3 regions of the Micromonospora sp. NPDC005206 genome follow, and region 3 is predicted to be linked to each of the others. Evidence: riboswitches for the same ligand, from Rfam matches in the RefSeq annotation. Region 3 holds a riboswitch; each other region holds the start of a gene.
What was found. Region 3 has a riboswitch for S-adenosylmethionine ahead of ABZU69_RS20920 (ABC transporter substrate-binding protein). Riboswitches for the same ligand answer to the same signal wherever they lie in the genome.
Positions count from the first base shown of each region.

Region 1: linked by a shared signal. The riboswitch ahead of thrC (threonine synthase) and the one ahead of ABZU69_RS20920 (ABC transporter substrate-binding protein) in region 3 are both predicted to bind S-adenosylmethionine.
Region 2: linked by a shared signal. The riboswitch ahead of ABZU69_RS07490 (aminotransferase class V-fold PLP-dependent enzyme) and the one ahead of ABZU69_RS20920 (ABC transporter substrate-binding protein) in region 3 are both predicted to bind S-adenosylmethionine.

Region 1 is NZ_JBEXHU010000004.1:266,161-272,390, reverse strand. Features, by position in the region: gene ABZU69_RS07410 (GNAT family N-acetyltransferase) at 1-580, opposite strand, end outside; gene thrC (threonine synthase) at 878-2,164, opposite strand; SAM riboswitch class I at 2,175-2,310, opposite strand; gene ABZU69_RS07400 (DMT family transporter) at 2,434-3,402, opposite strand; gene ABZU69_RS07395 (metalloregulator ArsR/SmtB family transcription factor) at 3,494-3,799, shown strand; gene ABZU69_RS07390 (DUF4232 domain-containing protein) at 3,870-4,547, shown strand; gene ABZU69_RS07385 (ABC transporter permease subunit) at 4,542-5,438, opposite strand; gene ABZU69_RS07380 (alpha/beta fold hydrolase) at 5,438-6,230, opposite strand, start outside.
Region 2 is NZ_JBEXHU010000004.1:290,316-296,545, reverse strand. Features, by position in the region: gene ABZU69_RS07515 (ATP-dependent DNA helicase) at 1-58, shown strand, start outside; gene ABZU69_RS07510 (AI-2E family transporter) at 73-1,368, opposite strand; gene ABZU69_RS07505 (co-chaperone GroES) at 1,528-1,866, shown strand; gene ABZU69_RS07500 (hypothetical protein) at 1,947-2,114, shown strand; gene ABZU69_RS07495 (PrsW family intramembrane metalloprotease) at 2,130-3,608, opposite strand; SAM riboswitch class IV at 3,632-3,752, shown strand; gene ABZU69_RS07490 (aminotransferase class V-fold PLP-dependent enzyme) at 3,823-5,073, shown strand; gene ABZU69_RS07485 (FUSC family protein) at 5,118-6,230, opposite strand, start outside.
Region 3 is NZ_JBEXHU010000013.1:104,638-110,867, reverse strand. Features, by position in the region: gene ABZU69_RS20935 (hypothetical protein) at 1-232, shown strand, start outside; gene ABZU69_RS20930 (amino acid ABC transporter ATP-binding protein) at 292-1,035, opposite strand; gene ABZU69_RS20925 (amino acid ABC transporter permease) at 1,032-1,808, opposite strand; gene ABZU69_RS20920 (ABC transporter substrate-binding protein) at 1,852-2,748, opposite strand; SAM riboswitch class IV at 3,017-3,128, opposite strand; gene ABZU69_RS20915 (amino acid transporter) at 3,215-5,167, opposite strand; gene corA (magnesium/cobalt transporter CorA) at 5,397-6,230, shown strand, end outside.

The DNA of each region.
Region 1 (6,230 bases), on a different contig from region 3:
CGTACTCCTGCGGGGTCGCGCCCTGCCAGCAGACCGACTGGTAGCCCTCGGCCAGGGTGTGTGCCTCGGCCAGCGCCGCCCTCAGCACGGCCCGGTCGATGGTGTCAACCTCGAGCCGGCGGCGCACCTCGGCCAGCGCCGGCTCCGCGCCGGCCGCGGCGGCGAACGCGCCGCCGGCCGCCGACCGCGCCGGGCCGCCGGGCAGCGCGGAGACCGCCATGCCGAGCACCCGCTTGCGACCGCGCTCGCGCAGCAGACGTACGCCGTGCGCCAGCAACTCCCGGCCGACGCCCCGCCGCCGCAGCGCCGGGTCCACCACCACCTCCGCCGTGGCGTTGTCGGTGTTGTCCAGTTGCGGAAGCTCGAGCTGGAGGTATCCGGCCGGCACGCCGTCCAGCCGGGCCAGCGCCCAGAGGGTCTCGGTGCCGGGCATCGGGGTGTGGAAGAACGCGTCGAAGCGCCGCCGGCAGAAGGGCGGGAAGTCCGGCAGGTCGGCGTCGTTGGCCGCCGCGCCGATCCGGAACGCCTCGTCGACCGCGGCCCGGTCGGCGCCGTCGAATGACGCGATGGTGATGTTCATGCCGCCGAGCGTGCACCTCGGAAACGCGATCGGGCCAGCGAATTAATCGCTGGCCCGATCGGACGTGGTCGGGAGGGACACTCGCACAACGCCTCCGGCGTTGGGTCGCAAGAACTTCAAAAGTCTCCGGCGAAATGCCCTCCCGCACGGAGCATCTTGCGCCGTCCGGTTCCTGCCGTCAAGTCCAGAGCGGCGGGTTTTCCACACTCACAGCTAAATGCCAGTTACCCGGCGGATCGGCCCGATCCCCCATCCGGGCGATCCCCCATCCCCGGCACGGGTGGGAACGAACCTGGGTCAGCCCAGGAGGCCGGCGTCTCGGGCGGCGCGGAGGGAGGGCTTGATGTGGTGCGTCGGGCCGACCTGGTTGGCTACCGCGTCGATGGTCTTCAGGCCCTCGCCGGTGTTGAACACGACCGTCTCCGCCGTGGGGTCGAGCCGGCCGGACTCGACCAGCTTGCGCAGCACCGCCACGGTGACCCCGCCCGCGGTCTCGGCGAAGACCCCGGTGGTACGTGCCAACTGTCGGATGCCGGCGCGGATCTCGTCGTCGTCGGCGTACTCCATCCAGCCGTCCGTGCGGCGGACCGCCTCCAGGGCGTAGAGGCCGGCGGCCGGGTCGCCGATGTTGAGCGACTTGGCGATGCCGGTGGGCTTGACCGGGGTGATCGTGTCGGTGTCGGCGTGCAGGGCGGTGGCGATCGGGTTGCAGCCGGCGGACTGGGCGCCGAAGACCTTCCAGCCGCCGGCCGGCGCCTCGACCAGACCGATCTCGACCAGCTCGGAGAACGCCTTGTCAATCTTGGTGAGCAGCTCGCCGCTGGCCATCGGGATGACCACCTGGGCCGGGATCCGCCAACCGAGCTGCTCGGCCACCTCGTACCCGAGTGTCTTGGAGCCCTCGGCGTAGTACGGCCGGACGTTGACGTTGACGAACGCGGTGTCCTCGAACTCGTCGGTCTCCACCAGCTCGCCGCAGAGCCGGTTCACATCGTCGTACGAGCCGTCGATGGCGACCAGGTCACCGCCGTAGACCGCGGTGGTGATGACCTTGCCCTGCTCCAGGTCGCTCGGGATGAAGACCACCGAGGGCACCCCGGCGCGGGCGGCGTGCGCGGCCACCGAGTTGGCCAGGTTACCGGTGGAGGCGCAGGCGAACCGGGTGAAGCCGAGCGCCCGGGCGGCGGTGAGCGCCACCGATACGACCCGGTCCTTGAACGAGTGGGTCGGGTTGGCGCTGTCGTCCTTGACCCAGAGCGGCGCGGTGATGCCCAGTTCGGCGGCGAGGTGCGGGGCCGCTACCAGCGGGGTGAGCCCCGGGTTCAGGGTGACGCGGGTGGACGGGTCCTGACCGGCGGGCAGCAGCGCGGCGTACCGCCAGATGTTGTCCGGGCCGGCCTCGATCCGCTCACGGGTGACCGTGGCCAGGGCTGTGGCGTCGTAGTCGACCTCCAGCGGGCCGAAACACTCGTAGCAGGCGTGCTGGGCGGCGAGCGGGTAGCGGGCCGAACAGGCGCGGCAGACCAGGGCGCGGGCGGGGCTGGCGGAGGTGTCGATGCCGGAGGCGGCGAGCGTCGACGTCATGTCGAGGGTCCTCTCATCTTTCCCCGCATCGCACGGTGCGGCGGGGACGGAATTGGCACCTGCCCCGCGGGGCGCTCAGCGGTGAGCGCGCGGGGTGGTTGCCGGGGCGTCGTCGGGCCGTATCCCTCAGCCCCTCTGGATGAGGTATTCAGTTGTGCCGCCGAGTCTAGGCAATGCGGCGACGGGAGGCTCCCGGCGTCCCGCCAGGTGAGCGATCGGCCGGCGGCGGCCGGGACGACCTGCGCCGTCGATCTGACTCGGCCGGCCGGTTAGCGGGCCACCACCGCGACCGGGTCGACGACCGCCGTCCGGTCGACGACGGCGGTCGCCTGGTCCGCGGGCACCGCGGCGGTGCGGGCGCGGGTCGCCACGTTGGCGGCGACCAGGGCGGCGATGGTGATCGCGGCCCCGACAAGCTCGACCGGCTCGGGCCGGTAGCCGCGGGCGATCTGCACTGCGAAGGTGGTCACCGGGACCAGGTTCATGAAGAGCGCGGCGTTGGCGGTGCCGAGCCGCTGCACGCCGGTGTTCCAGGCCAGCACCGCGACCACGGCGCCCACGATCACGGCGTACGCCAACTGCGGCGCGACCGCCACCAGGTCGGCGGCTCCCGGCGCGTGCTGCCAGCCGATGCCGTCGGCGAGCACGCTCGCGGCGAGCATGGCGGCCGTGCCGGCGAGCGCGGTGAGGGTGGTGTACCGCAGCGGCGACCAGCCGCCGAACCGGCTGGCGCCGTGGGTGTAGATGGCCCAGCCGAACACCGCGCCGATCATCATCAGACCGCCGAGGCCGAACTGACCGAGCCCGGCCAGGCTCCCGCGCGTGATCACCAGGCCGACGCCGAGAAGCGCCACCAGGGAGAGGGCCAGCAGGAGCGGCTTCGGGCGTACGCCGTCGCGGACCCAGCGGACCAGCTGGGTGATGACCGGGGTGGTCGCCACGAAGAGGGCGACCTGCTGCGGTGCGGCGTGTTCGAGCGCCAGGTTGGTGAGCACGTTGAAGCCGGCGAAGCCGACCGCGCCGAGCACCGCCACCTCGACCGCCCGGCCGCCGAGCCGCAGCGCGCCGGCGCCCTCGCGGAGCAGCAGGATGCCGACCAGGATGACAGTGGCCAGCAGGTAGCGGGCGGTGGTCAGGTTGAGCGGATCGACCCAGGTCAGCGCACTGGCCAGGATCGGGAACATCACTCCCCAACTGAGCACGGCGAGTAACGGGTAGGCGGCGGCGCGGGATCGCATCGTCAGCTCCAATGTTCGAGTACTTTCGAACCAACGACACCGACCCTAGGGAGATGTTCGACGATTGTCGAACAACGGTTACACTGGTCACATGGAGCCGCACGAACCCGACCTGGCCGCCGTACCGGTCACCGCCGTGCTGGCCGCACTCGCCGACGACGTGCGGCTACAGATCGTGCGGGCGCTCGCCGAGGGCGGCGAGCGCGCCTGTGGCACGTTCGAGATCGGCGTCTCCAAGGCGACCCGCAGTCACCACCTGAAGGTGCTGCGCGAGGCCGGCCTGACCCGCACCCGCGCCGCCGGCACCAGCCGCTACGTCCGCCTCCGCCGCGACGAACTGGACCGCCTCTACCCCGGCCTACTGGACGCGGTCCTCACCCAGTCCAACCGAGGCTGACGTCCGCGAGAGCTGCCGATAGCGAGGGGCCGGGCGGCGGTGGGAAGCCCACATGGGCAAGGATCGGTGAATGATCTTCCACGACGCTGCGACAGCGCGACGGACCAGCGCGGCGGTCGTCATGGTGCTCGCGCTCGGCGCCTGCGCCCCCGCCGACCATCGCGGCCAGGCCGGGGACGGCCCGAGCCCGCCGCCGGCGGTCACGAACGGCCGGCCGGGCGCGCCCAGCCCGACGGCGAGCGTCGACCCGCTGGCCGGTTGCCCGGAGTCCGGTGTCCGGATCCGGTCGACCGGGTCGGACGCCGCCATGGGGCTGCGCGCCCTCGGCCTGGAGCTGGTCAACTGCGGCGACCGCCCCTACCGGATCAAGGGATACCCGGCGCCGCGGGTACTGGACGAGGACCGCAAGCTGATCATCCTGCGCGTGCTGCCCGGGGCGAAGGGGATCACGTCGGGCTTCGACCAGCCGCCCCGGGAGGTCACCCTGCAGACCGGGGAACGGGCCACCGCCGCGGTGCTCTGGCGCAACCTGGTCACCGATTCGAAGGTGGTGGCCACCAACGGGGAATACCTTCGGGTCGCACCCGCCGCCGGGCAGCCGGCCGAGGACGTCGACCCGGACGGCCCGATCGACGTGGGCAACACCGGCCGGATCGGCGTCAGTGCCTGGAAGAAGGCAGAGCCGTCCACGCCGGTGCCGACGCGGCCCGCCCCACCGCCGGTGAGCCCATCGGACAGCCGGCTATGAGGTGATGTCCTTGCGGGTGAAGCGCCAGAACGCCAGCCCCCAGAACAGCGTCGCGTAGCTGATCGCCGAGATGCAGCCGCGTACCACGTCGTCGGTCTGCACCGGGGTGGAGAGCAGTCCCAGCCAGGCGGTGCTGAAGTGGGTGGGCAGAAAGTCGCGCAGCACGCCGAGGGCGGTGATCTGGTCCAGGATGCTGGACAGGATCCACAGCAGCACCGCGCCGCCCACCGCGCCCAGCGCGGCGTCCGTGGTCACCGACAGCAGGAACGCCAGGCCGGCGACCACCAGCAGGACGACCGCCAGGTAGCCGAGCACGGCCAGCAGCCGGAGCAGCCCCTCGGTCGGCTCCAGCTCGGCGGCGACCGTGCTGCGCAACGGCGACCAGCCGTACCGCAGGGTGCCCGCGGCCAGGGCCGTGCCGGCCAGCAACAGCAGGGCCAGCCCCGAGTACGCGAGCGCGACCACCAGCTTCACGGTGAGCAGCCGGGCCCTGGGCACCGGGATCGCCAGCAGGTAACGCAGGCTGCCCCAGCTCGCCTCGCTGGCCACCGTGTCGCCGCAGAACAGCGCGACGACGACCACGAGCAGGAACGACGCCGACACGAAGATCGAGAACAGGGTGAAGTTGAGCCCGCCGGACGTGGCCAGGTCGACCAGACTGGCGAACTCGTTGTTGCCGTTGTCGTCGTCGCCGCCCGAGTTGAACTGGAAGGCGACCAGGATGATCAGCGGCAGCAGGACCATGAACCCGAGCGCCAGCTGAGTCCGCCGCCGGGACGCCTGCCGGCGGAACTCCGCGCCGAACGGCATCGTCGCCGACGGCCGGTAGCCCCGGGCCGCACCGGCCGGATCGGTGACGCCCATCGGCGTCTCGACGGAAGAGCCAGCCATCACCGGTCACCGCTTCCCCGAGAGTTCTCGCCCACCAGGGCGAGGAACGCGTCCTCCAGGCGGCGCCGGGGCACCACCCGGTCCACCCCGATGCCGGCGCGCACCAACTCGGCCACCACGTCGCTGCGGGCCGTGCCGTTGGTGTCGACCACCAGCTGACCGTCGCTCTCCGGCAGCACCCGGACCCCGTGCAGCCGGTCCAGCACCGCCCGCGCCGCCACCGGGTCGGTGACGTCGAAGAGGACGCTCGGCGACTCGCCCACGATCTCCTCCACCGGCCCGGACGCCACGATCCGGCCCTTGTTCACCACCACCGCGTGCGTACAGGTCTGCTCCACCTCGGCCAGCAGGTGGCTGGAGACCAGCACGGCCCGGCCGTCCGTGGCGTACCGCTGGAGCACCCGGCGCATCTCGGCGATCTGCGGCGGATCGAGCCCGTCGGTCGGCTCGTCCAACACCAGCAGCTCCGGCAGGCCCAGCATGGCCTGCGCGATGGCCAGCCGCTGGCGCATCCCGTGGCTGTAGTTCTTGATCTTCCGGTGCACCGAGTCGCCCAGGCCGGCGATCTCCAGTGCCGCGTCGAAATGCGCGTCCTCCCACGGCCGCCCGGTGGCCCGCCAGTACGCCTTCAGGTTGTCCAGACCCGACAGGTGCGGCAGGAAACCGGGCCCCTCCACCAGCGCGCCGATCCGGGACAGCACCGGCGAGCCGGGCACCAGCCGTCGGCCGAAGACGTAGATCTCCCCGGCGGTCGGCTGGGTCAGCCCCATCAGCACCCGCAGCGTGGTGGTC
Region 2 (6,230 bases), on a different contig from region 3:
GTACACGACCCGTCCTGAGGTGGCCCGCGGCGCGCTGCAACGCCTCGCCGGCTCCTGACCGCCCGCGCCGCGTCAGGGAGCCTGCGCGGCGACGACGACGGCGTCGGGCGGGGTGTCCGGGACCGTCCGGGCGGCCAGCCGGCGGACCGCGGTGTTCAGCACCGCGATCAGCGGCACGGACACCAGCGCACCGGTGATCCCGGCGAGCACCACCCCGGCGGCGATACCGATGATCACCGCGAGCGGGTGGATGGCCACCGCCCGGCCCATGATCAGCGGCTGGAGCACGTGCCCCTCCACCTGCTGCACGCCGATCACCGCGCCCAGGATGATCAACGCGGTGACCGGGCCGCTGTCGACGAGCGCCACCAGCACCGCCACGCCACCGGAGAGCGCCGCGCCGACGATCGGGATGAACGCGCCGAGGAAGACCAGCGCGGCCAGCGGGAAGGCGAACGGGACGTCGAAGATGACCAGGAAGATGCCGATGCCCACCGCGTCGATGAAGGCCACCAGCACGGTCGCCCGGACGTAGGCGCCGAGCGTGTGCCAGGAGGCGCGGCCGGCGTCATCGACCTTCCAGCGGGCGGCCACCGGCAGCAGCCGGACCAGGAAGCGCCAGATCCGGTTGCCGTCGCGCAGGAAGAAGAACGTCGCGAAGAGCACCAGCAGCGTGCCGGTCAGCACCTCGGCCAGCGTCGCCGCGGTGCTCAGCGCCCCGCTGGTGAGATCCGAGGTGTTGGAGTTGATCCAATCCTGCGCCTCGTCGATGTAGCGGTTGAGCTGGGTGTCGGAGAGGTGCAGCGGACCTGTCTTCAGCCAGTTCTGGATCTGCCGGACGCCCTGCGAGGACTTCTCGCTCAGCTCCGGCGCCCCCTTGATGAACTCGTTGACCACCAGGGTCAGCGTGCCGATCACTCCCGCCAGGCCGCCGACCAGCACCACCGCCGTCGCCAGCGACCGGGGCAGCCGCGCCCGCAGCAGCCAGCCCACCGCCGGTGCGAGCAACGCCGAGAGCAGCAGGGCGATGGCCAGCGGGATGATCACTATCTTGATGGTGCCGACGATCCGGAGCAGCGCCCAGGCCACCAGCCCGATCACGATCAGCCGCCAGCACCAGGCGGCGGCGATCCGCAGCCCGTGCGGGACGTCCGCGTCGTCGCGGCTGGCGGTCGAGCTGTGCACGTCCGTCGGGGGTTCCGCGCCGACGACCGTGGCCGACGGCGGCGCGGCCGGCCCGGGCACGGCGGGCGCCGCCACCCGAGGCTCCGCGCGGTCGCTCGACGCGCTCCGATCGGCGCGAACCGACTCCCGTCCCGACTGGTAGGCGCGGCGGAGCCGCCCGCGTACCCGCTCGAAGCGGCTCAAGCGCACCTCCTGGCAGAGAACCGGTCGGCCCACAACGACAGGCCGGACAGCTTACGTCCGCTCCCGACACCATAGGGTAGTTCCGCCACACATTGCCCCGGTCGCCTCGGGCGTAACCACCGTCGGGCCGGCCGTCGGCGACACGGTAGCGTCTGCGGCGTGACCGCCGACCAGGATCTCGACGCCGGCCTGCCGATCCGCCTCCTGCACGACCGCGTGCTGGTGCGGATGGAAGGCAGCGAGGGCGAGCGCCGCTCCACCGCCGGCATCGTCATCCCGGCGACCGCCGCGGTCGGCAAGCGCCTCGCCTGGGCCACCGCCGTCGGGGTGGGGCCGAACGTCCGCGCCATCGTCTCCGGCGACCGGGTGCTCTTCGACCCGGACGACCGCTCCGAGGTCGAGCTGCACGGCCGCGGGTACGTGCTGCTGCGGGAGCGGGACGTACACGCCGTGGCCGCCGAACGGATCGAGAACGACTCCACCGGCCTCTACCTCTGACGCGCCTCCCCGGCCACCACGCCGTTTGCCGGGCCCCGCTACGGGAAGCCATCCGGCGACCGTGGCCCTGGGGAGGGACGATGCCGGTATTCGTGAAGAAGCTGCTGGCCTGGGGCAGCGTCGCGTTCCTGATCTACTTCATGGCGTTCCGGCCGGACGGCGCGGCGCAGATGTTCAAGGCGATCGGGGCCGCGCTGGTGGCGATGGCCCAGGGGCTCGGCGACTTCCTCACCACCATGATGACCTGAGCCGGCCGCCAGCCGTCACTGGTGACCGGACGGCCAGGACCCCGCCGGTGGGGGGCCGTACCAGCCGGGCGGGGCATACCCCAGCGGAGGCGGCGGCGCGGCCAGCACCACCGGGATCGGCACCACCGGCTCCTCCGGCGCGGCCACCGGACGCTGCGAGCCGTCCGGGAAGCGCAGGTGGTAGCGACTGCCGTCCCAGACTCCGGCCGGGGCCTGCGGGTCCCGCCCCACGAAGAACGACCGGTACGCGCTGATCGCCTCCAGCAGCTCCCGCTCCTCGGTGGCCGTCCGTTCCCGGTCAGCGGGCTTGCGATCCAGGCCGCGCAGCGACCCGTCGCGCAGCAGGGCCAGCCGGGTGGCGGCGAACTGGTACCCACGCATCGCCCGCACCCCGGCGTCCCCCGCCACCCGACGCGCCCAACTGCGGGCCGCGTGCCGGCGACCGAGGCTGCTCAGCGCGGCCACCTCGGGTGGGCTCAGCCAGCCGGCGCGCACGTAATCCGGCAACGTGCGCTCGGTGAGCCGTCCCTCCCACGCGCGCAGCCACACCGCCAGCCCCACCATGCCGAAGAAGATCGGCACCATCAGGCCCAGGAAGCCGTACAGCATGATCACCGCCTCCCCGGTGGCCTGGGTGAGCGTCGGCAGCAGGTTCCAGGTGCCGTGCAGCATCATCGCCAGCAGCAGACCCGCGACCGGGGCGAGCACCCGCACGCGCCGGTCGGCGGTACGGGCCGCGACACCGAGCCCCACACCGGTCATCGAGGTGAACAGCGGATGGGCGAACCCGAACAGCAGGATCCGGACGATGAAGATGGCGATGACCTGTTGAGTGCCGGTCGCCGGGCCGTACCGGTCGGCGCCGGCCGCATAGCCGTACCCGCCCAGGTAGAGGATGTTCTCCACCATGGCGAAGCCGACCGCGGAGAGCCCGCAGTAGACCAGGCCGTCGGTGATCCCGGACCACTCCCGGCGACGGAACACCAGCAGCAGGATCGGGCCGAGGGCCTTGGTCAGCTCCTCGATGAACGGCGCCACCAGCACACCGGTGAGCGCGGACGGCAGCCCCCAGTCGGCGAACCGCGCGGCGGCGAACTCATTCACGGTGAGCGATGCGGCGGTGGAGACGAACGCCCCCCAGGCGAAACAGAAGATCAGGTACTTCAGCGGCTCCGGCTCGTATCGGTCGAGCCAGAGGAAGCAGGCGACCAGCACCGGCACCGGCAGGATGGCGGCGACCACCCCGATCAGCAGCGCCCGTACGCCGAGCGACTGGCCGAGCGTGAAGACCATGAACACCGCGCACCCCGCGATGAACAGCACCACCCCCGCCAGCACCAGGAACCGCCGCCACCCCAGTCGGCGCAGCGGCATCCGGGGCGCCGCGCCGGCGGACGGGGCTGCGGGCGCGGGCGGCGACGGCAGGGGTGCACCGGGCGGGGTGTCGGCCATGCGGTCAGCGTAGCCATCCGCCGCCGGCTGGTCCGGGCCCATCGGCAGCCGCTATGCTGCCGGCAGGTCACGAGCGCCAGCGTCAAGCCCCGGCTTGCTGGCCGGCAACCCTCGTCGAGTTCGCGGTGGGGTGCCCCGGGTGATGACCGGGCCCAGCCCGATCGGTGTGCTGGGCAAGCGCGGACCCCGTCCCGACATCGCACCCGGGGTCCCTGACCCCGGAGGTTCCGGCGTGTCCGTCACCCTCGTACCCTCGCTGCCCACCCGGTCCGGCAGCACGCCCGCGCCGGCCCCGTCGCGGCCGCTCGACGTGCTCGGCGTACCGGGCGAGATCAACCTCGACTACGCGGCCACCGCGCCGTGTGCGCGGGCCGCCGCCGACGCGGTGTCCGAGCTGCTGCCCTGGTACGCGAGCGTGCACCGGGGCGCGGGAGCGCTGTCCCGGCGCTGCACGCTGGCCTACGAGCGGGCCCGGCAGACGGTGGGCGACTTCTTCGGCGCCCGCGCCGACGACCACGTGATCTTCACCCGCAACACCACGGATGCGCTGAACCTGCTGGCGCGGGCGGTGCCCGCCGGCACGACGGTGGTCACCTTCGCCGGAGAGCACCACGCCAACCTGCTGCCCTGGCCGCGTGGCTCGGTACGGCTGCCGGTGCCCACCGAGCCCGCCGAGGCGGTACGCGCCCTCGCCGCCGCCCTCGCCGAGCTGCGCCGGGACAGCAACCCGGCGCTGCCGGTGCTGGTCGCGGTGACCGGGGCGAGCAACGTGACCGGCGAGCGCTGGCCGGTCGCCGAGCTCGCCCGGGTCGCCCACCGGCATGGGGCACGGATCGTCCTCGACGCCGCACAGCTCGCCCCGCACGCACCGGTCGACCTTCTCGCGCTCGACGTGGACTACCTGGCCGTCTCCGGCCACAAGCTGTACGCGCCGTTCGGCGCGGGCGTGCTGGTCGGCCGGGCGGACTGGCTGGACGCCGCTCCGCCGTACCTGGCCGGCGGCGGCGCCACCAGCCACGTCGGGCCGGCCACGCACGACGTGACCTGGGCGACCGGCCCGGCCCGGCACGAGGGCGGCACGCCGAACCTGCTCGGTGCGGTGGCGCTGGCCGCGGTGTGCGCGGCGCTGGCCGGGGCGGACCAGGCGATGCTGGCCGCCAGCGAGCAGGCGTTGCTGACCCGGCTGCGGACCGGCATCGCCGCCCTGCCGCACGTGGTGGAGCTGCGCACCTTCGGCCCGGACGCGCCCCGCGTCGGCATCGTCTCGTTCGTGGTCGCCGGGTGGGACTCGGCCGAGGTGGCCGCGCGGCTGGCCGCGGACCACCGGATCGGCGTACGGGACGGGCTGTTCTGCGCCCACCCGCTGGCGCGGCGGCTGCTCACCGAGGCGGCGGGGCGCACCGGCCGGCGGGATCTGCCGCCCACCGCGCTGCGCGCCAGCATCGGCCTGGGCAGCACGCCCGCCCAGGTGGACCGGCTGCTCGCCGCCCTCGCCACGCTGGGCTGAGCCGGGCCGGCCGGTGGCGTGAGCCGGGCCGGCCGGTGGTGCGGTCAGCCGACCGGTGGGGCGGTGGGCGGTTTCGGCTTCTCGCCCGGCTCGGCCGGTTCACCGATCGGCCGCTCCTGCTCCCCGAAGGCGGTGCGGATGCACCGGTTCGCCTCCTCCTGCTCGATTCCGGAGGCCACCAGCAGGTCACTCGCCGTGGTGCGGATCTGGGCGATCACCACGCTGCCCGAGAAGCCGACCCCGGCGCCGTACGCCCGACCGGCCTCGCTGACCGCCCGCAGTGACCTCTCCCGGGCCTTCTGTGGCTCCTCGCCCACGGCGAACTCGTGCTTGAGCAACCGGACCGACTCGGCGAGGTGGTTCATCGCGTCGGGCATCGGATCCGGCACCGGTTCCTCGTCCTCGATCAGCGTGACGGACCGGCGGATCAACGTGCCGGTGTTTCGCATCGCCCGGTCGATCGGATCCGCCGCCTCCGCGTAGTGGGTCAGCTCGTCGCGCCGGTGCCAGCGGGCCGGGGACAGGGTGGCGGTCTCCTTCGCCCCCTCGATCGCCTCGGCCAACGTGGCCAGCTCCTCCTTGTTGTTCCGCAACCGCTCCAGGGCCTGCTGGACCGTGGCGCGGTCCTGGTTGCGCAGCCCGTCGGCGGTGGCGTCGAGCTGGGCGGCGAGCAGGTCCAGCGCCGGCCGGGCGGCGCGGTTGATCACCCGGAGCGGGTTCAGCGGCAGCAGCACCGCCGTCACCAGCAGCGCGACCCCACCGCCGAGGAACGCGTCGACGAAGCGCGGAATCTCCAGGTTCTGGGTCGACGGGCTCAGCGTGACGATCAGCACCGCCGTGGCGGCCGCCTGGATGACGATGGCCACGCTGGCCCCGGCGAAGATGGTGAGCAGGATCGCCACCGTGACCACCAGGCCGAGCTGCCACGCCCCGGTGCCGAGCAGGTAGATGAGGAAGTCGCCGATGGCCACCCCGATCCCCACCCCGACGATCAGCTCCACGGTCCGGCGAAACCGCTGCCCGACCGACGCGGCCAGGGTGCCGACCGCGGAGATCGGCGCGAAGACCGGCTGCGGGTTGCCGAGCACCCGGTGCGAGATGAAGTACGCCAGCCCGGCGGCGAGCCCGGCCTGCACGGCCAGCCCGCCGGCCATCCG
Region 3 (6,230 bases):
CCAGGAGGCGGTGGCCGCCTACCTGCAGGTCCTGCGCCGGGAGGGTGACCTGCTCGCCCGCCCGCACAAGGTGCTCGACCGGCGTCACCGCAAGGCGTTGTCGCTGGCTTTCGGCGGGCTGGACGACGAGGAGCTGCACCTGTGGGCGTCGGTCGCCTACCGCAACGCCATCCTGGTGCTGCTCGGCGACCTGAAGGCGTTCGCCGCACACCTGCGCCGCCAGGCCGCCTGACGCGAAGGAAGGGCACCTTGTTAACGCCTCGTGTATAGGAAGGGCCCCTTCCTAACGGTTCAGAGCACCTGGGCGAGGAACCGGCGCAGCCGGGGATGCTCGGCCCGCTCGAAGATCGCCTCCGGCGGCCCCGACTCCAGCACCACGCCCCGGTCCATGAAGGCCACGGTGTCGGCGACCTGCCGGGCGAAGCCCATTTCGTGGGTGACCACCACCATGGTCATGCCCCCGGCGGACAGGTCGGCCATCACCCCGAGCACCCCCTTGACCAGCTCCGGGTCGAGCGCCGAGGTGGCCTCGTCGAAGAGCATCACCTCCGGCCGCAGGGCCAGCGCCCGGGCGATCGCCACCCGCTGCTGCTGGCCGCCGGAGAGTTGCGCCGGCCGGGCGTCGGCCTTGCCGGCCAGCCCCACCAGCTCCAGCTGGGCCCGCGCGACGGCCTCCGCCTCGTCCTCCCCGAGCTTGCGCAGCCGGCGCAACGCCAGGGTGACGTTGCGCACCACGCTCATGTGCGGGAAGAGGTTGAACTGCTGGAAGACCATGCCCACCCGCTGCCGCAGCGCGTCCGGGTCGTCGCGTAGCACGCTGCGCCCGTCCAGCAGCACGTCGCCGCGGTCCGGCTCGATCAGCCGGTTGATGGTGCGCAGCAGAGTGGACTTGCCCGACCCGGACGGCCCGATCACGCAGGCCGTCGCGCCCCGTGGCACGGCCAGGTCGACGCCGCGCAGCACCCGGTTCGGTCCGAACGCGAGGTGCACGTCGCGTACGTCGAGGCTGACCGAGGTGGTCGTGCTGGCGGTCATCGCCGGTCCCCTTCCGTCGCGCCGGTCAGCGCCGACTCGGTGTCGTCCTCGTCGGCCGGCGCGGTGGCCGGCCGGCCGTGGCGCAGCCGCCGGTCGATCCAGTTGACCGCGTGCGTCAGCGGAACGGTCAGCGCCAGGTAGCAGAGCCCGGCCAGCAGCAGCGCGGACTCGTTGCCGGTGGTGGCCGCGTAGTCCTGCCCGATCCGGAACAGCTCCCGCTGGCTGGCCACCAGGCCGAGGAAGTAGACGAGGCTGGAGTCCTTGATCAGCGCGATGAGCTGGTTCACCCAGGCCGGGAGCACCCGCCGGATGCCCTGCGGAATGATCACCATCCGCATCGCCTCGCCCCAGGAGAAACCGAGCGCCCGGGCTCCCTCCAACTGTGCGGCCTCCACCGACTGGATGCCGGAGCGGAAGATCTCCCCGATGTACGCCGCCGCGATCAGCGACAGCGCCAGAATGCCCAGCGGGTAGGGGTCAGGTCCCCAGACCTGCATGCCCAGCGGCGCGAGCCCGACGCCGATCAGCAGGATCGTCGCCGCGGCCGGCAGCCCCCGGAACACGTCGGTGTAGACCCGCGCCGGCCAGCGCAGCCACCGGCTGCGGGAGATGCCGGCGACGGCCAGCAGCAGGCCCAGCACCGAGCCGAGCAGGGCGGCGGAGACCGCCAGGATCAGCGTGTTGGGCAACCCGACGGTCAGCATCTCGGGCAGCGCCTCGCGCATCGCGTCCCAGTCGAAGAAGGTCTCCCACAGGGTGCTCAACGGATCCATTGGTCGCCTCTCCTACCGCCCCGCTCGCTCGTCACCGGGTGTCTCAGGACGCGGCCGATGCCGACGCCGACGCCGACGCCGACGCCGACGCCGACGGTGCGGCCGGCACGGTCACCGTGCCGCTGCCCGGGCGGAAGTCCGCCGGTACGGGCCGACCCGGGTAGTACTGCGCCTGCAACCGGCTCCAGGTGCCGTCCGCGATCACCTCGTCGAGGCCCTTGTTCAGCGCCTCCCGCAGTTTGTCGCCGCCCTTGGCGACGGCGTACGCGGTCGGTGCCGGGCTGAGCTGCTTGGCCGCCACAGTGATCTTGCCGTTGCTGTCGGCCGCCGACGTCTCGCCGATCTCGGCCGGGGCGATCCACGCGTCGGCGGTGCCCGCCTTGAGCTGGTTGATCGCGCCGTTGTAGTCCGGCACCCGGACCGGGTTGAGCTGCTCGCCGGTGGCGTAGTCGTCCTGGACGGTGCCCTGCACCACCACGACCCGCTTGCCGGCGAGCTGGTCGAAGCCGGTGATCGGCGAGCCGGCCGGCACGTCCAGGCCGAAGTAGCCGAAGTCGTAGCCGTTGCCGAAGTCGACCGTCTTCTTGCGCGCCTCGGTGATGGTGATCGAGGAGCTGCCGACGTCGAACTTGTGGTTGTTGACCTGGGAGAGCAGCGCGGAGAAGTCGGTGCCGACGAACTCCACCTTCAGGCCGAGCTTGCTGGCCACTGCGGTCAGCAGGTCGTTGTCGAAGCCGGTGAACTTGCCGTCCTTGAGGTACACGTTCGGTGGCGCGTCGGTCAGCGTGCCGGCGCGCAGCACGCCCGGCTGCGCCAGACCGTACGGGTTGGCGGCGGCGTCGGACGAGGTGTCGTCGCCGCACGCGGTGAGCGCGGTGGCGGCCAGGATCGTGGCCGCGCCGAGGGCCGCGGCGCGGGTCAGGGCAGGAAGGAATCGCACAGGTGTCTCCGAAGTTTGCGCAGCGGCGGACGCAGATGTGCGCCGCCGACGGTGCGCCCGGTGGGCGTACCGCTGGGATGGGTTCGGGAAGGGGTGCGCTAGTACGCGCGGCCGCGACAGGCGGCGCTGCACACCCGCATCAGGTCCACGTGCCGCCTGCGGGTCAGTGCCGGTGTCGGCCAGCCGGTGCGGGAATCCGCGGCGTCGGCTGATGGTGTGGTGCTGAGGATGCGCATGGCTCTCCCGGGTCTGTGCTGACCTGGGTGCCAGGCCACGCTTGCACCGACGTCGTGCCGGTGCCTGGTCTTCACCCGGGGCACCCCACCGCGGAGGAGGGTTGCCGGCCAGCGAGCCGGGGCTTCGCGCTGGCGCTCATGACCTGCGCCGAGGCTAGCAGCCCGGGGAGGCGGATCGTCCAGTCGTTATGACCACGCTCACCGTCCGCGACTGGCGTCCGGTCGGCAGGTCAGCTGGCGTGCACGTGCGGACGGCGGCGCGGGTCGGGTTCCTGGCGGCGCAGGATCTCCCGGGTGACCGGGGCGATCTCGCCGTGGCCGAACGCCAGGTAGCGCAGCAAGTTGCCGCCCGGGTTGCCCTCGGTCCACTCGAAGTAGATGTGCGGGCACCGCCCCGCCCGGTCGCGGATATCCAGCAGCAGGGCGGCCACCGCGCTGGGCACCGCGGAACTGGCGAGGCTCAGCACCGGGTACCGGTCGTGCTCCACGCTGCCACGGATCAGCAGCTCGGTCTCGAAGTCCGACGGGTCGGTCACCGTCACCTCGACGAAGATCACCGCGCTGTCGGCCGGGAAGTCGTTGTCCGCCACGGTCTGGGCGAGCTTGTCGCGGTACTCCGCACGGTCCCGGGTGGCCGGCTCGTGCGCGATGAGGCGGACGCGGCGCCCGCTGCACTCGTCGATCAACCGGGTGGCCTCGGCGTCCAGCTCCACCCGGTCGACCCGCAACTCGAAGGCGCGGAACAACCGGGACAGCAGCGACACCACGATCATCCCGCCGATGAAGCAGGCCGCGATCTTCACGCCGTCGGGACGTTCCACCACGTTCGCCGCGGTGGTGTAGACGAAGGCGATCGCGATGATCCCGAACGCGACCGTCCGGCCACGCTGGCGCCGCCGCCGCGCCGCGAGGGTCACCGCCGTCGCCGCCGAGGTGATCAACACCAGGACCCCGGTGGCGTACGCGCCGCCCTGCGCGTCCACGCTCGCCCCGAAGGCGACCGTGATCAGAAACGCCACCCCGGTGAAGACCAGCACCAGTGGCCGTACGGCCCGGGCCCAGGTCGGCGCCATGCCGTAGCGGGGCAGGTAGCGGGGTACGAGGTTGAGCAGCCCGGCCATCGCCGAGGCCCCCGCGAACCAGAGGATGCCGATGGTGGACAGGTCGTAGACCGTGCCGAACACCTCACCGAGGTTCTCGTGCGCCAGGTAGGACAGCGCCCGGCCGTTCGCCGGCCCGCCCGGCTGGAACGCCTCGGGCGGGATCAGGACGGCGGTGGTCACGCTGCTGGTGATCAGGAAGACACTCATGATCGCGGCCGCGGTGGTGAGCAGCCGGCGGGCGCCGCGGATGCGGCCCAGCGGGCGGTCCTCCGAGTCCCGCCGGTCCCCGCGGATGTGCGGCATGACCGCCACCCCGGTCTCGAAGCCGGACAGGCCCAGCGCCAACTTCGGGAACACCAGCAGCGAGAACCCGATCACCAGCAGGGGATCCCCGTGGCTGGTGGTCAGCGCGCTGGTCCAGTCCGCGACCGCGCTCGGGTGCGTCACCACCCGCCACAGACCGTCGGCGATCACCACCGCGTTCAGTGCCAGGTAGACCGCGACCAGGACGACGGCGATCCCGATGGCCTCACCGAACCCCTTGAGGAACACCGCGCCGAGCAGCGCCACCAGCAGCAGCGTGACCAGGACCTCGTGTCCCCTGAGCGCGCTGGGCCAGAACGGGTTCTCGTCGATGTGCGCGGTCGCGTCGGCCGCCGAGAGGGTGATGGTGATGATGAAGTCGGTGGCCGCGAAACCGAGCAGCACCAGCACGAACAGCTTGCCCGGCCAGTAGCTCAGCAGGCGTACCAGCATCGCGATGGAGCCCTCGCCGTGCGGGCTCTCCACCGCCACCCGCCGGTAGACCGGCAGCGCACCCAGCAGGGTCACCAGCACCAGCACCAGGGTCGCCACCGGGGAGAGCGCGCCGGCGGCCAGCGCGGCGATGCCCGGTTGGTAGCCGAGCGTCGAGAAGTAGTCGACGCCGGTCAGGCACATCACCTTCCACCACGAGTGGTGGCGATGTTCCGGCGGGCGCCCGTGCGGGCCGTGCCGCTGCGCCGCCTGCTCCGAACCGCCGTCGATCAGCCAGGCCCGCAGTCGACCGGCCCGGCGGCCGGCGCGCCTGTCGACCTCCATCGGCGCTTCCCCCGTCGTCCGCCCACGGTCACCGCGAGTATCCGCCAGCGGACCCGGGCCAGTCCGCCAGTGCGGGGAACTCGCCCGCCCGGGCACCCGGGCGGACGGCGCGTCGCGGGGTTTCGGGTCGTGGTCACGGGGGAAGCAGCGCCTCCCGGCGTCCCGCCCCGAACATGCCCCGGGCGGTTCGGGCAGTCGCCGGTTGGTGCGTCCGGGGAGGGAGCGGGTCATGGTCGGCGGCCGTCGGTTCCGCCCGGGCGGTGGCTTCGGCCGCCGGCTCGACGAGCACGAGGTCCGCGTCGGCCAGCCGCCGCGGGTAGAGCCGCCCACGCCGCCCACCGGCGGCCTGGTGGACAGTGCCGTCTACATCCGCGGGCACCGGTTCGCGTCGCCGGTCGGCCTCGCCGAGACGTACCGCTGCCTGCAGGAGCAGAGCGACGCGATGGCCTGGATCGGGTTGTACCGGCCCGACATCGACCAGATCACCTCGCTGGCCCGGGAGTTCCGGCTGCACGACCTGGCGGTGGAGGACGCGATCAACGCCCACCAACGGCCCAAGCTGGAACGGTACGGGCACACGCTCTTCGTGGTGCTGCGCGCCGCCCGTTACGACGACCTGCGGGAAGAGGTCGAGTTCTCCGAGCTGCACCTGTTCATCGGGCCCGGGTTCGTGGTCACCGTCCGGCACGGTGAGGCACCGGACCTGGCCGCGGTGCGGCGGCGGCTGGAGGCGGACGCGCAGATGCTCGCCCAGGGCCCGGAGGTGATCCTGTACGCGATCCTCGACCAGGTGGTCGACGGGTACGCACCGGTGGTGGCCGGGTTGGAGAACGACATCGACGAGATCGAGACCGAGGTCTTCGGCGGCGACCCGAACGCCAGCCGGCGCATCTACGGGCTCAGCCGCGAGGTCATCCAGTTCCAGCGGGCCGCCCGTCCGCTGCTCGCCGTGCTCGACGCGCTGGCGGCCGGCGCCGGCAGTTACGGCACCGACGAGGAACTGCGCCGCTACCTGCGGGACGTGACGGACCACCTCACCCAGGTGGTGGAGCGGGTGGACGGC